Regions from separate parts of the Paenibacillus sp. FSL R5-0636 genome, predicted to be linked through region 1. Evidence: riboswitches for the same ligand, from Rfam matches in the RefSeq annotation. Region 1 holds a riboswitch; the other holds the start of a gene.
What was found. Region 1 has a riboswitch for cyclic di-AMP ahead of MKX34_RS00190 (3D domain-containing protein). Riboswitches for the same ligand answer to the same signal wherever they lie in the genome.
Positions count from the first base shown of each region.

Region 2: linked by a shared signal. The riboswitch ahead of MKX34_RS02675 (hypothetical protein) and the one ahead of MKX34_RS00190 (3D domain-containing protein) in region 1 are both predicted to bind cyclic di-AMP.

Region 1 is NZ_CP150232.1:40,075-47,773, reverse strand. Features, by position in the region: gene ispE (4-(cytidine 5'-diphospho)-2-C-methyl-D-erythritol kinase) at 1-367, opposite strand, end outside; gene MKX34_RS00215 (small, acid-soluble spore protein, alpha/beta type) at 508-684, opposite strand; gene MKX34_RS00210 (Veg family protein) at 828-1,103, opposite strand; gene yabG (sporulation peptidase YabG) at 1,380-2,282, opposite strand; gene rsmA (16S rRNA (adenine(1518)-N(6)/adenine(1519)-N(6))-dimethyltransferase RsmA) at 2,448-3,332, opposite strand; gene rnmV (ribonuclease M5) at 3,329-3,880, opposite strand; gene MKX34_RS00190 (3D domain-containing protein) at 4,056-5,222, opposite strand; cyclic di-AMP (ydaO/yuaA leader) riboswitch at 5,508-5,737, opposite strand; gene MKX34_RS00185 (TatD family hydrolase) at 5,936-6,706, opposite strand; gene MKX34_RS00180 (HD domain-containing protein) at 6,758-7,699, opposite strand, start outside.
Region 2 is NZ_CP150232.1:597,348-605,046, reverse strand. Features, by position in the region: gene kdpB (potassium-transporting ATPase subunit KdpB) at 1-328, opposite strand, end outside; gene kdpA (potassium-transporting ATPase subunit KdpA) at 345-2,021, opposite strand; gene MKX34_RS02680 (hypothetical protein) at 2,238-2,654, opposite strand; cyclic di-AMP (ydaO/yuaA leader) riboswitch at 2,907-3,096, opposite strand; cyclic di-AMP (ydaO/yuaA leader) riboswitch at 3,516-3,680, shown strand; gene MKX34_RS02675 (hypothetical protein) at 3,761-4,303, shown strand; gene MKX34_RS02670 (hypothetical protein) at 4,318-4,839, shown strand; gene MKX34_RS02665 (hypothetical protein) at 4,973-5,332, shown strand; gene MKX34_RS02660 (hypothetical protein) at 5,795-6,004, opposite strand; gene MKX34_RS02655 (ABC transporter permease) at 6,036-7,316, opposite strand; gene MKX34_RS02650 (ATP-binding cassette domain-containing protein) at 7,309-7,699, opposite strand, start outside.

The DNA of each region.
Region 1 (7,699 bases):
CAGGAATACCGAGACGCCACAGACGGTTTAGACCGCGTAGCGTAGCTGCGGCATCACTGCTGCCGCCAGCTAGGCCAGCCGCAACCGGAATTCTTTTATCCAGATGGATATGTACCCCACTCTTCACGTTATAACGGTCTTTAATAAGCCTTGCCGCCTGGAAAGCTAAATTTTTCTCGTCCAGGGGAATATAACCAGCCTGACTTGATATTATAATAGTATCCCTTGGCAGCTCAGACAGCTCTAAGCGGTCTGCTAAATCTACCATGGTCATAATCATTTCCACCTCATGAAAACCGTCAGCACGTTTGTGCAGCACATCCAGCATCAAATTAATTTTAGCTGGTGCCTTTTCATACATTTTCAAGGCGTTCACCCACCTTCAGCTTTTCCCGTAAAAACAACTTAACATATTATATGAGAAACTTCTAATGAAGTCCAATATTAAAAGGGTGTCGCCTTTTAGACGCACCCTTTTTCAGTAATATTCACTTTATAGCCTAAAATTTAAGATTTCCGCGCGGCCTGTTCAGCAAGCTGTATCGCTTTTTTCACCATGTTGCCAGCGTCTTGAGTTGTAATTCCACCCCAGCCCTCACGTTCTACGGTTTCATAAAAACCCAGCTCCTTGGCTAACTCTGTCTTCAGTTCCTCCGACATCATGCCTCGTTTTCTGCGGCTCATTACGGAATTCCTCCCTTATGAAAATAAATGATTAACCCGTTGCCCAATTAGTATGCTTGCTTAGAACACGGATCATGCACCAAATATTTGTCCCAAAAAACGCAAACAAAAAACAGCCTCCAAAGGAGACTGTTCGTGAAACATTAAGCTTTAATATACATAATCCGCATCTGCCCATCGTCTTCACAAACTGTGATTTCCACAGATTCAGTAAGTATATCGGCATAGCTATAGGAGACTCGCTTAAAAGTTTGCTGCTCCTGATCCAGTTTGACAATAAATACAGAAGGGTACGTTTCTTCCAGGACACCTGTGCGTTCAACGGTTTTACGACGACCTCCGTTTGCACGCAATGTGATCTTATGACCGACGTGAGCTTCAAGACTGCGTTTGATTTCCAACAGCGCGTTATTAGCCATTACCTGACGACCACCTCTTTTCTTGTCCATTATACAACTTTTTCAGGACAATGTCAAAGCAAATAAATAATTAATTATAGTTGATGCATATTTCGTTGTCAACGGAATTTTTTTGCGGGAAATCAGCGCCGGACTAATATCCTTGTTATCTGTAATATAGGCATCACAAAGAAAAAAAGAAAGGGTTAAGCTCAGCGCTCACCCTTTCTTTCGGATATTCTATTCAGCCCATTCAAATTACCTATATTCCTGAAACCATAGACCTATCTCTGCCGCTTAAATGGCTGATGGTGTCACTTTTAGCGCCGACAGATTCTGCAGCCGCGGCATTCCGATACGGAAGCTGCCACGGGTCTCAACACCACCAATACCCTGATTACCGCTGATGGTATTATTCAGAACATCACTAAGATTTACAGTATCCCTGATGGAAGTAAAGGATGATTTTGCTGCTACATAAACGGGATCCAGAGCATGGATCAAAATTCGACCAGGTGAACTGGCAAAATTAGCCCCAGCTCCAAGTAATGCCTCGAAATGAGATTGGCAAGCACCGGCAACAATAGTCAACGCATCAAAATTCCGCTCATACTCCCTAGCTACCCTAATAGCAGCTATAAAGTTTTGCGAATTTTTATAGCTATTCAGACTATACAGATCGTAAGTATGCTGTTGCTTCAATACCCCATCATGACCAGTGATCACTACAATGTCTGGGCGTACACGGGGCAACAGCCGGTATAACGTATCAGCCATTGCAGATTCATGAACATGATGCCCTTCAGCGGGAATCCGCAGCTGCTCGTATAAGCTAAGGCTCTTATTCAAATATGCCGGATCGCCATCCAGATGCAGTACTTTACCCGGCACTTCAAAATAAGGAGCTTCCTTGGACGGTGGAGCCCATGTCCCCTCTGTTAGGGTTCCCCCGCTCCGCTGACTTTGCTCCTGACGGTCCTTCCGCAGCTGTGTCAGTGATTCCTTCGCTTTGATCTGTGCTTGCTGTCCCCGTTCCGTTATTCGGGTAGGAGGCACTTGAACCAGGTCATCCAGAGGAGAATCCGCCAACAGGCGGAAATCTGTGCCTTTAATGACGGCTCTATCCTGCACAATATTATCTACACGAAATGTTAAATCACCGCCATAAGATTTGCGAACGACCAAGTCTCCTAAATTCATTACAACCACCACCTCTACCCCATCGTATGGGCAAAGGCCTCAGTTGGTTCATAACTCGCCATATTTTTAAAATATAAGAATGTATAATGCTCCACCAGAATAACATCCTTATATTTCTACGAGAAACGGTTGTCGTCCTTTAAGACAACAACCGTTTCTTATTGCTTATTCAATTCCAGCGGCTAGCAAAACACCGCTTAAGCGGGCGTATTCTTCAAGACTGAGTGTTTCTCCGCGACGGGTCGGTTCAATACCCGCTTCTGCGAGTAAAGCCTCCAGCTGCTCACGTCCTTGTTCAGGGAAGTAACGAGCCTTCAGATTGTTAGCAATCGTCTTGCGGCGCTGTGTGAAAGAAGCGTGAACCACTTCAAAGAAATGCTTCTCACTCTCCACCTTTACCGGAGGATGCTCTCTAACCTTCAGACGGATAACAGCAGACTCCACATTAGGTTGAGGGATGAATACCGTACGCGGCACGATACAGACGAGCTCAGGCTCGCTGTAGTACTGCACGGCAATGCTAAGACTTCCGTATTCCTTTCCACCTGGAGATGCAGCCATACGCTCCGCAACCTCCTTCTGAATCATTACAACGATGTTATCAAGGGGAAGCTTCTCTTCAAGCAGCTTCATCAGAATCGGAGTAGTCACATAATAAGGCAGGTTAGCAACCACACTGACCTTGTTCACAGTGGTGAAATCTTCCTTGAACATTTCCTGCAAGTTCACATTGAGGACATCATCGTTACGAACCTTAACATGGGGATAAGGGGAAAGTACGTCTTTTAATATTGGAATCAGTCTACGGTCAATCTCTACGGCAGTTACAGCACCGGCTGTTAGTGCCAGACGTTCCGTCAGCGCTCCAATTCCCGGCCCGATCTCCAGCGCCCCAGAATCGCTATCTAGTCCAGCAGCGTCTACAATCTTGTCCAAAATATTTTGATCAATCAAAAAATTCTGTCCCAGGCTTTTCTTAAACTTGAATCCATAACGTTGAATAATCTCTTTGGTCCGTTTTGGAGTCGAAATTTCCTCTCTACCACTCATGAAGTAATGCCTCCCTGATCAATTTGGGCGAGAGCCCCGGCAAATTCCTCCCGCGTAATCCCAAACATCGCCAGCCGCTTGTACAGCTGTTTGCCGTTACAATATCCGATTCCAAGCAAATTACCAAGCGCCATACGTCTTTCAGCAGCCCGAGGGTGTACAAGCATTCCAGCGGCCATAAGGTCATCAATACCAATCAAAGCAGGTGCTCCTTCAAAAGAGGTATGTACATTACGCAGCGCATGACGAATCGCCTCTGGCGATGCATTCTCTACACCGATATCCCCTTTTCGAGTTGCGTCCTTCTCCGGAATAAAAGCATGCTTGCAGCCCGGCACCTTCGCTGAAACGATTTTACGAATTCGCTCCCCAGCATGGTCCGGGTCCGTAAGAATAATAACCCCTCTGCGTTCCATAGCTAGCGCAATCTTCGCAATTACAGTCCGGTTTACAGCAGAGCCGCCTGTCTCAATCGTATCTGCTTCCACAGCACGCTTAATGGCTACGGTATCGCTTTTGCCTTCAACGACGATTAATTCCTTAATCATATTTCTTGACTCCTTCCAAAAAAAGCAAAAAGAAGAGATTCGCTCCTCTTCTTTTGGTTAAAGAATGTATAAGTGATGAGCGGTTGCTCTGCGATCAACGAAATGATCATCCAGCGTTCCTTAACGGTTATCATCACTATAGCTTATCAAAGGATTTTTTGCAAAAGCTTTAGTTCTAGTTAAGCTCTGGTTTCACAGGTCCAATCACATATACGGTACGTGATTTACGGCCGAAATTACGAGCATGGCTCAGGGAATCATAATAGACATCCACTTTATTGCCTTTAATGGCACCGCCAGTATCCTCTGCACGGCGGAATCCAAGCCCATCGATATAAACCCACCAGCCAATAGGAATTACATTCGGATCTACTGCAATTGTACGACCTTCCGTTACGCGTGTTCCGGAGGCAGTTTTAGTACCTATTCCTGGCTCTTCTGACGAATAAGCTGTCATGGAGACGTTCTTAATCATCTTCTTGTACTCAAAGTCTACGCCAGCCTTGCTTGTGACGTTCTTAGTCTTAGCGCTAACTTTAGTCGTTTTGGAGGTAGTGCTTGATTTGGAAGTTGTTGTAGCTTTAGCAACTACAGTAGGCTTAGGAAGTGCTTTAGTACCAACGGCAATGATCTTATCTTTTGTTACCGTTTGTACTTCCTTGCCGATCATGCGCATAGAGGCCAGTTCTCCGTCTTGATAGATCTTTTCAATATGCTGAACCATGACGCCTGGTTTGCCTGCCTGTGCCACTCTAACTGTTCCCACAGTAAGGGAGGGATCTGCTGTCTTAATAACACGGAAAGGTAAGTTAGTTGTTCGCTGTACCGTTTGCTTGTTGATACGAACGATCTTAATCTCCATGTCAGCAGAGATGGTGGTGTCTAACGAAGGAAAAATCTTATCATAGCCTTCTAGGTTGATACCCAGTTTGTCAATCGCCTGACCGATGGTGTCTTCGGTCGTATATAACGTTTTTGTTGCTCCGTCCGCAGTAAGGCTAAATTTCTGCGCACGATTGATAACGACACGGTCACCGTCTTTTATTTCATCACTCAGACCTAAAGATAATTCATCATGCGGCTGCAGCGAAATTTGCTCTTTCTCCAACACATCACCAAGAAGTGCTTCTCGCGTTTCAAGTGTCTGTGTTTGCCCGTCTATTACTAAAACAAATTGTTTGTTACTTTGACCGTGTACGTACAGCAGAATTAACAGCGCGATTGCGATTGAAATCACACCTGCAAGTAAAAGTACGCGAGTATTTACTTGCTCCCACCGTAATGCGAAAGACCTGCTGGATGACTGCGAATCATGGGATACCTCTGGTTGGAATAAGCCCATTCTCTCCATCCTCCTTACATAGCCTCGTCGTCAATTTGTATATCATGAGGACTGAATTTCTTTGACGAAACTATTTGAGATTGTCACAGGATACGCACGTATTAACTTAGCGTCTCCTGCTCATGGATCGCCTGCTCGGCACAGCTACTCCCACACCTGTTATATAACAGTATGCGGGCAACATTCAGTTTATTCAAAAATAAAGAAGCCTAAAAAGAGTTCTCTTGAGGACTCTTTCGTGGCTTCTCCGATGTCAGAATACGCGGGAATGTTTGTGCACGAGGTTGCCTCTCTTACTTGCGCTTACGGGGTTAGCTGTCGGGTTCGGACGAAAGAGAGACGCCCTATTTCAGGTCACCCGCTCACGGCGGTTGCCCTTAAATTCACCCCAAAGACCACGTGAAGAAATCAAATATTGTTCTGCGGCAATTCCTAGTCGTATTCAAGATACAGGCATGCGGCAGTTCAATATTGGTTCCCCCGTTCTCCATACGGAGACTCAGCGAGACGATCCATGAATCAATGGCTGTCACAATAACAACAGCTCACATCACTGAAAAGATGATATCCTGTTTTGATGCATGTTGTAAAGGACGATTCAACCACGTTTACGCAAATATATGGTTAAAATATTGTAATAATCAGCCGTTTTTATATTAAAAAAGTTTAATATATCGGCTATTCTCTATTTTTCACCCGTTTTACTCCTGTTTTCAGACAATCCCAAATCGTTCCAGTGCGTTCGCATACGTAATTTTAGCCAATTCTTCCCATGTTAACCCTTTAATTTCAGCCGCAGCCTCTGCTACTAACTTCACATGAGCACTCTCATTTCGCTTGCCACGGAAGGGGTGTGGAGTCAAATATGGAGCGTCTGTTTCGATCAATAATCGGTCCAATGGCGTCTGTGCAAGCACCTCTTTAGGCACTCTGGCATTTTTGAACGTTATCGGTCCTCCAAATGACAAATGAAATCCAAGGTCTAGACACATTTTTGCTGTTTCCCAGCTGCCTGAGAACGAATGCATCACGCCACCAATTTCATTTGCTTTTTCCTCCCGTAAAATCCGTACAACATCTTCATGAGCATCACGGTCATGTATGCAGATTGGCATTTTTAGTTCACGGGCTAGTCCGATTTGTTTGCGGAAGACCTCCTGCTGCACATCCTTGGGAGAGGTATCCCAATAATAATCCAATCCAATCTCTCCGATGGCCACCACTTTTTCATGGCTGCAAAGAGAGGCGATCCAATCGAGGTCCCCCTCTTTCATATCAATCGCATCCTGTGGATGCCAGCCCACCGCTGCATAAATATAATCATAAGATTCAGCCAGCTTCATCGTTGAAGGGATCGTTTCCCGATTAAATCCAATATTGATCATCTTGCTAACTCCGGCCTCTACTGCACGAGCAATAACTTCCTCGCGATCCTCGTCGAATTGAGGCGCATCTAGATGTGTATGTGTGTCGAACAGATACATTTTAAAGCTCACTCCTTGTTGTTTTTATCAATAGTTCCATAAATATTTGTATTATTTTGCAAAAATCTCTGCTACAGAAGAGGGCAAGCGTGTAAGGGCTTTTTTCAGCTTATCCTGTGGGAAATATAGATGATATCTGCCACGATGAATTCCGCTTATTGAGCGCACAATATCCGATACCTCTGAAATTTCCCGCAATTGCTCATTCCGATCAAGCAGTAAAATTTGATTATTGTCGAAGGCTGCTCCTGGACGGAACACATCATAAGGCAAATCTGTCGGATAATCAATCTCTAGGTCATATTCTGGGTTAAGTCCCACTCCCGCAAAACTGCTGCGGATTTCCGTAATCATATCTGTATCCAAATTCTCGATCTCTACATATTTATACAGTTTACGATGAATAAAACGGGTACACAAGTCGCTTAATAACTCATCTTCTTCAAGTGTCCATTGCATAAAAGCAGTCTGTACCAGTGCCTCATCAAGCATTAAATATTGCTTCACTGTTACTTCTCCTCGAAAGAGATCTTCCAGCGGAGCGATCATAAAGCGAAATTTGTACCCCTCTTGGAACAATTCTTTAGCTCTACGGAAGATTTGACGCAAAATAATTTCAGAGCTGCGCGTCACCGGATGAAAATATACCTGCCAGTACATTTGATAACGTGACATTAAATAATCTTCAATGGCATGCATACCTGATTCTTTTACTACAATCCGCCCATTATAAGGACGAAGCATTCTCAAAATCCGATCAATGTCGATGGTTCCATAGTTTACACCTGTATAGTACGCATCACGCAGCAAATAATCCATACGATCAGCATCCAGCGGACTGGAAACCAAATTGACAACAATTTCATGCTCATAAGTCTTAGAGATAACTGAAGCTACTTTACGAGGAAAATCTTCCTCCACATCACGCAATATTTCGGTAATCTCCGTGTCCTCCAAAATAATCCGGCAGGTCCAATCCTCATGGTTCATTTC
Region 2 (7,699 bases), 560 kb from region 1:
GCTTATTAGCTGTGATATCCTGTTTCGTTTTCTTAAGCGAATCCGCCTGGGCCTTCCCGCGGCCTTCAGCCAGCGCTTCAGCGAAGTTGGCAAACAGCACTGTGAATAACAGAATGAACAACACCGTGATATTGAAGCCTACCGATTTCTCTGCATTAAAATATCCGGGGGCCAGTACCATAAGCAATACAATAATCGTGCCGATTTCGACTACGAACATGACCGGATTTTTGATTAACGTCACCGGGTTAAGCTTAATAAAGCTATCCTTTACAGCGCTTAGGAGTATGGGTCCCGTCAGCAGCTTTTTTCTTTTTACAGTACTCATCTTGTTCTCCCTCTTCCTACCGTAAGGTCAAATATTCTGCAATCGGGCCGAGCACAATGACCGGCAGAAACGTCAGCGCACCGATAATCACTACCGTACCAATCAGAATTCCGGTGAACAGACCATTGTCTGTGCGGAATGTGCCAATCGTCTCAGGAACCGGCTTCTTCTGGATCAGTGAACCTGCAACTGCCAGCATTGCGATTATAGAGACATAACGGCCAAGCAGCATTACGATCCCGGTTGTAACATTCCAAAAGGTGGTATTGTCCGCAAGCCCTTCAAATCCTGAACCATTGTTCGCGGCAGAAGAGACATATTCATATAACACTTGGCTAAGTCCATGGAATCCGGGATTCGTGATGGAACCGTTGCCCAAGTCCGTTAAGAACGCACCTGCTGTTGGTACAAGGATAATGAACGGATGCACAAGGATAGCAATCGCAATCAGCTTCATCTCCTTGGCTTCTATCTTTCGCCCGAGAAACTCTGGTGTTCTGCCAACCATTAGTCCACATAAGAAGACGCCCATGATGGCATACATCAGCATATTGATTAGTCCTACACCTTTTCCCCCGAAGACGTTATTGAGCATCATTAGGGCCAGAGGGGTAATGCCACCCAGCGGTGTCAGCGTATCATGCATATTGTTAACACTACCTGTCGTAGCTGCCGTTGTTACCGAAGTGAACAGCGAAGATTGCGGGATACCAAAACGCACCTCTTTACCTTCCATGCTGCCTTGCGAAGACTCGATCCCCAGCGCATTAATAGCGGGATTCCCTTTAGTTTCCGCATAATAATTCAGCCCCAGCAGCAGAACGAACAAGGTCATCATTGCTGTGAAAATCACCCAGCCCTGACGTTTGTTCTTAGCGAACAATCCGTACATATATGGCAAAGAGGCTGGCAACATCCACATAGAGAGAATCTCCAGAACGTTCGTAAGTGGATTAGGGTTCTCAAAAGGATGCGCTGAATTGGCTCCGAAGAAGCCGCCACCATTCGTACCTAAGTGTTTAATTGACTCCAAAGAAGCGACTGGACCGATAGCGATTTGTTGCGTCTGCCCTACGAGTGTAGTGACCTCAAGCGATGGCTTGAGCGTTTGTGGCACATGCAACCCTACCAGCACCAATGAAACTAGCAGAGCTAATGGAATGAATACACGAATATGTGCTTTTACGAAGTCCTCAAAAAAATTCCCGACTGATTTCTGTCCTGTAATCCCTCTGACAAAAGCAACCGCAACAGAAAATCCGCTCGCTGCAGACGTGAACATCATCATCGTGATGACTGCCATTTGTGAAAAATACGATAGTCCCGTCTCCCCGCTATAATGCTGCAGGTTCGTATTGGTCATAAAGCTGATCACCGTATTAAATGAAAGCGTCTGTTCCATATCGGCAATTCCATTCGGGTTCAGCGGCAATCCCCGCTGTAATCTTAGAAAAATATAACTGAAAGCAACCAGTACGATATTAGTTAAAACAAAGCTGAGTGCATACTTCTTCCAGGACATTCCGTCCCGTTTTTTCAGGCCGATCAGCTTATAAATACCTTTCTCTGTGCCTGCAAACCAGCGATCCGTACGATTCGGTTCGTTAGAAAATACATGATATAAATACGTCCCCATCGGCTTGACCAACAAGATGAGAATTACAATTACGACGACTATTTGCAAAATGCCCATGAATGCCCCTCCTTAAAATTTCTCAGGATGAATCAACGCGTAAACCAGATATATAAACAACAGTAGGGTAACAGCGATTACTAGAATCACAGCTTATCCCTCCCCGTATCCTCAACTACACCTGCGCACCAGCGCATAAAGCCATAAAATAACCCGTAAATTACAGCTAACGAAGCCACCATATACAGATCCATCATATCTTCCGCACTCCTTCCATTATCCTTGATGAGGTGATCTATCGATTAGAAAATCAGCATCACCACTATGGGAATAGATTACATAGCTCGCACCAAGTCTTTTATAGACCAATCTAGGATTTATAGAACTTGTAATCACAAAAATTGGCTGTGTCGTCCAGGTACGGCACATCTGAATATAGCGGCAGCAAAGCGGAAAGCTGCTCTCAAACAGATATACCCTGCCTACCGGGAACGATGGGCGAAACCAAGTGCTCTGATGGCGGGTATCCACTAGAATAACCTGCTCGATTCCGAGCTCCTCTAGTAAAGCTTTCTCAGCCAGATTGTTGGTTAATCCCGCCATCTTAATACCCCTGAACTTCAGAAGTTTAATGAAATGTTCTCCCGCCTTTGTAGGCGCACATACAAGCACATATTCATTCTGATCCGTCATCTCTTTTTTCTCCTCCTGCTCATTTACAACAAGGAGGCAACGAAAATCTCCGAAAGGATGTTGACCTATCGTCATTTTCGGGCACAACCTAAAGCTCGGTTGTGTCACGTCATTAGACGCTGCCTTACAAATACCGCTAATGATGAATTTAGCGACCTCTTGGGGGAGGCCTCCATAAATGCTTTGCTTCTAAGAGCACAGCAAAAAGCCACAAAGGATCTCCTCTGTGGCTCGCTAGCGGTCACATTGCACTCATCCTCTCTCCATACGCTTACGAGGTTAGCTGTCGGATTCGGGCGGTGAGAGTCGCCCTACCTGTATAGATGCGAGCTCACTCGCACCCTCTACAGGATTCACCCCATAATCAGCTTCCGACTCTCACATCGGCTGCCGATTGTTGGTTCCCCCGCTTTCCTTATCGGAAATTAAGCGGATCAAATATTCGATTGTCGTTGAAACAGGAGTAATCATACTCTTATGCACGAAGACTTGTAAAACCTGAATGATGCCAAAATAATGCAAATTAAAAACTATTTTCCCATTAGATAGCGCTTACTTGATATCTAATCTCTCTATATCTCTTGTTTACTCGAGTTTCGAGCGTTTAATCGCTATCTATAACCCATGTGATTTTATTCACCTTTTTAGAGCGAAAATACTGCAAATTCCCTTTATAGGTAGAAACGCAAGAAGCTGAGGTTGAGCGAGAAAGAGGCGCGATAACACGCCATAAATACCTATTTACCTCGTTTTTCAGTCGTAGTCGGCAGGATATGGTTAAAATCGCTCTAAAAGAACATTTTCCGTTTTTTACAGAAAATCTTGAAAAGAGTATGATTCGGGTTGAATCTAATTCATGAAAAACAATCAACGCTGAGTTCCTGCATTCGCAGGGAACGGGGGAACCATCAGGCCACCTGGCCTACTTGGGGTGAATCCAAAGGAGACTGCGTAAGTCTCAATAGGTAGGGCGACTCTCACCGTCCGAATCCGACAGCTAACCTCGTAAGCGTAAAGAGAGAGACCCTTGATCCGCCACGCTTTGGCCCAGGTATATCTGCCTGTAATCCAAAACCGCAGCAGAGGTCCTCCTCTTGCTGCGGTTTTTGCGTTACCTGAGCCTATTAGGTGATAGCACGCTGGATGGGGTGAATGTTTTGAAGCACTATTATTTAGGGATACATCAAGGGCTGCTTGAGCCGATAAGTCTAAATTACGTTTGTTTCGGGGCCTTGTGGTTCGAAGAAAATAATCACAGATACATTGTAGGTTATGCATTTGGCCAGAACCAGATCCAAGCCCTTCGCCAATTCAGTACACCTTCTTCTTGTAAAGACTGTTTAGACTCTAAGATTGTATATGAAATATATAAAAAAATTCGAGAACAACAACAGCAGCAGGATTGGTCATCGCATCAAAAACTCCCGTGGTTTACAGCCTTCAAGGAGCCTTGGAAAGATGTAAGCGCCGGTTGGTATGTCTTGAGATCCCGCAGCACCTTTCCCTTACATCTATCTGTTATACGGAAAGAGAAGTTCCGACTATGGCTAGAGCATACCGCAGTCTGTGAGAATAAAATGGAAATGCTCGCTTGTGTAGAAAAGGCTAGTGTCACTCATCATGTAGACTTAAAGCTTTTGGAAATCTAAGGAGGAACCCTACTATGGACCAGCGCAGACTATCCCGCATTGAAGTATTTGTATTGGATGAACCCGAGCCTATTCACTATGGAATGGAAGGGGCTGAAGGCTGCCGTTATGGTATTCTGAAGCTCACCTGTAAGGGAGGTTGCAGTTGGGGGGCTTGTCTAATCTCTGCCAACACCAAAAATTTCGATCTCATTAAATGGAGTTCTTTTTTACGGGCTATCTGTCATTGCCGTCTTGAGGAAGCGCTGGATAAGGTCCGCCGCGAAGGTTCAGATTGGGAGCAGGTTAAGCTTGAGCTAGTTCAGGGTGCTTTGCAGGATTTAAAGGCCAAGCTCCAGGGTAAATCCTTGGCTGGGCATATTCAGCAAGGGCGTCTGTACAGTGTTGCAGCTGGGGGGAGCAATTCCAGAAGTGAACGGCTCTACTACAAACCTTCCAAAGCTTTATCCACTGCCTCCCAGCAGAAACACAGTTGCCCGGAACCAGACACCGCCGATCTTATCAATAAATCCATCTCTTACTTTTCTATATTATAGATTCAAGCAAATCTCTCATTCTGAAAGGATCGTGTTCACCATGCCTGACCCCTTACCTCCCGTGTCCACCTACAGTGCTAAATTTGCAGAGTGTGTTCAAAAGTATACTAATGAAGTCTACGTACTCAGTTCCATGTTATTAGAACAATCTAATGAGGCAGACAAGGTTACTATCCGCACCTTCACAGAGCTTCATAAAATATATCGTCAGGATAACTTCGACCCTCAGTTATTCTCTATCCACGCTTACCGCACTTGTATTCGCCAGTGTGCTGATTCTTTTGCCCGGCGCTCTCTTCTATCGGCTAAGGGATTACCTTGGGAGGAACAGCTTGTGAAGGTATTGTGGTACGGCTTAAAGCTGCCTCTTTCTCAAATAAGCATTATTCTGCAAAAAAGTGTTCCTGCACTGAAAGCACAGCTTAGAGCTGTACGGGAGCAGATGACCGCCCAAGCGGATATACGAACGAGCGCAAATCTTTCTATAATTTAGTCACTGACTAGAATTCAGACGATCTTTAAGCGCATGAAGCATCTAACGGACTCAGGAGCCTTTAATTGAAGCTTTTCCTCAAATTTGGCCGGCGTTCGGACTCCAGTAGAAATCCCGAGCGATGAGCGTCTCGGATCGTCTTCAAGCAGGCCCTAATCATCTTCCACCAAGGCAAGGCTTACGGACCCAGATGACATTATTTGCACGTTTATCGCCTTTTGAGCATAGTATCGGACTCCAGTGCAACTATTTGGTTAAAAGAGCTACTAATTCACCGTTTTTCATGCCAATAGCGACTATTGTGTCCGATATCTTGCCAAATCTCGATGATTGTTGCATTTAAGTGTTGCTGGGTCCGTTAGCTATATCAGCTCGTATACAAAGAGATTGCCAACGCAAAAACGGGGATATCCCAGCAACCATAAATGGCTGTTAGGATCCCCCCCGAAAATTCAGTACCTACTATTGTGCCTTACTCTTACGCGCCTTACTCTTACGCGCCTTACTGTACATCCACAATCCTGCCAACATCCCCACTATAGCAACACCGGTCAATACGCCTTGAACGAAATCCATAAAAGTGGAGCCATCCGGAAGCATTCTACTAACCGAAGCCAGTGATACCGAACTCATTAAAAGCATAATGGTATATTGTTCGCTTGGAGACATCATTAGCACTCCTTAAAAGTTATATGAGGCCTTCTTAGATCTTGTATGCTTTCATTGCTTTTCTGATTTCTTTAATACTTGGGCGTTTGCCGTACATCAGTACGCCGGTACGATAGATCTTGGCTGCCAGCCATCCGAAGATGAAGGTAGTCACAAGCAGGATCAGCAGCGATACAATGACTTGCCAGATCGCCACCTCACCGACACCAATTCGGAGCAGCATCGTCAATGGTGAAGTGAAAGGTACATAACTCGCTATCTTAACCACTAGAGTATCCGCATTGGAGATACTGAACAGTGGAACATAGAACGCTACGAAGCCTAACATCATGATTGGCATTACCGCCTGGCCGAGATCCTCCGTACGGCTGACAATCGAACCTACAGCCGCATACATCAAGGCATAGAGGAAGTAACCTAAGACATACAAGACAAATCCATAGAGCAGCAAGTTAATATTGAGCTGGCCTAAATCCAGATCAAAGTCAGCCAATACGGTTGCGTTATGCGGGAGCGTCAAATTGACGACGATCGCTGCGACAAAGATCCCAATTTGCAATATTCCTACTAAGAAAACACCGATAACTTTACCGAACATTTGCGCTAAAGGTGAGGCACTTGTAATGAGAATCTCCATAATCCGCGAGCTTTTCTCAGAGGTTATCTCAGCGGCAATCATGTTGCCTGTCATCATAATGGACATAAAGAACAACATAAGCATGGCATATACGATAATGTAGTTAATGGCCGGAGTGTCCTCCTGAGAGCTTTCACTGCCACCGCCTGCCTTAAGCTGTTGTGTAGTAATCTGCACTGGTGTTGACATTGCAGCAATCTGTTCAGAGGTCAGCTTGTCGCCAACGATGAATTGTGTGTTTGCTTGCTGAAGTGCATTTTGAAGATAAACTTGAACATCTCCGTTTAGTTCCCCATCATTACTGTGATAAGTAACGGGTGGAAGCCCTTCACCAGTAGGTTCTGCAAAAGTAACATAACCTTCTACTGTCTCTTCATCTAATGCTTTCTTTAACTCGGCATCATCCGCAGAAGCATATTGTACTATCTTAGCCTGTGGCATGCCCTCTGGCGCAGTATAAGCCTTCAGCAATTCTGCAACCTGATTTCCCTCTTCAGCAATCACAGCAATTTGAGTAACTTCACTTTTGGCCGAATCACCCTTAAACTGATCGATGATATAGGGAAGATTCATCCCTATGCTGAGCAATAATACTAGAATCAAAGTAGTAATCATAAATGATTTCGTTCTAACTTTATTTTTAAAGGTAAAGCCGATAATTGTCCCCATCTTATTCATTAGATTCACCCACCGCTCTGATAAAGATTTGGTTTAACGTAGGTTCCTTGATTTCAAAATGCTCCACTTCACCCTGTGCTATCGCCTGCTGTAAAATACGCTGTGCTGCACCGATCTCACTGATCGATAACAGATACCCACGCTCCAGCCGTTTCACTGCTGTAACGCCTGCGATGGACTCCAGACCTTTTACCTCATTAGCTGTACGCAGCAATACTTCTTCCCGCGGGTAGCCATTCTTGATCGTGCGGATATCCCCTTGAACGACCGTATTGGAACGATCGAGAATCGTAATGTTACGGCACAGCTCTTCTACATGCTCCATCCGGTGCGTAGAGAAAAGGATACTTGTTCCCGAATCACGCAATTCTTTGACCGTATCT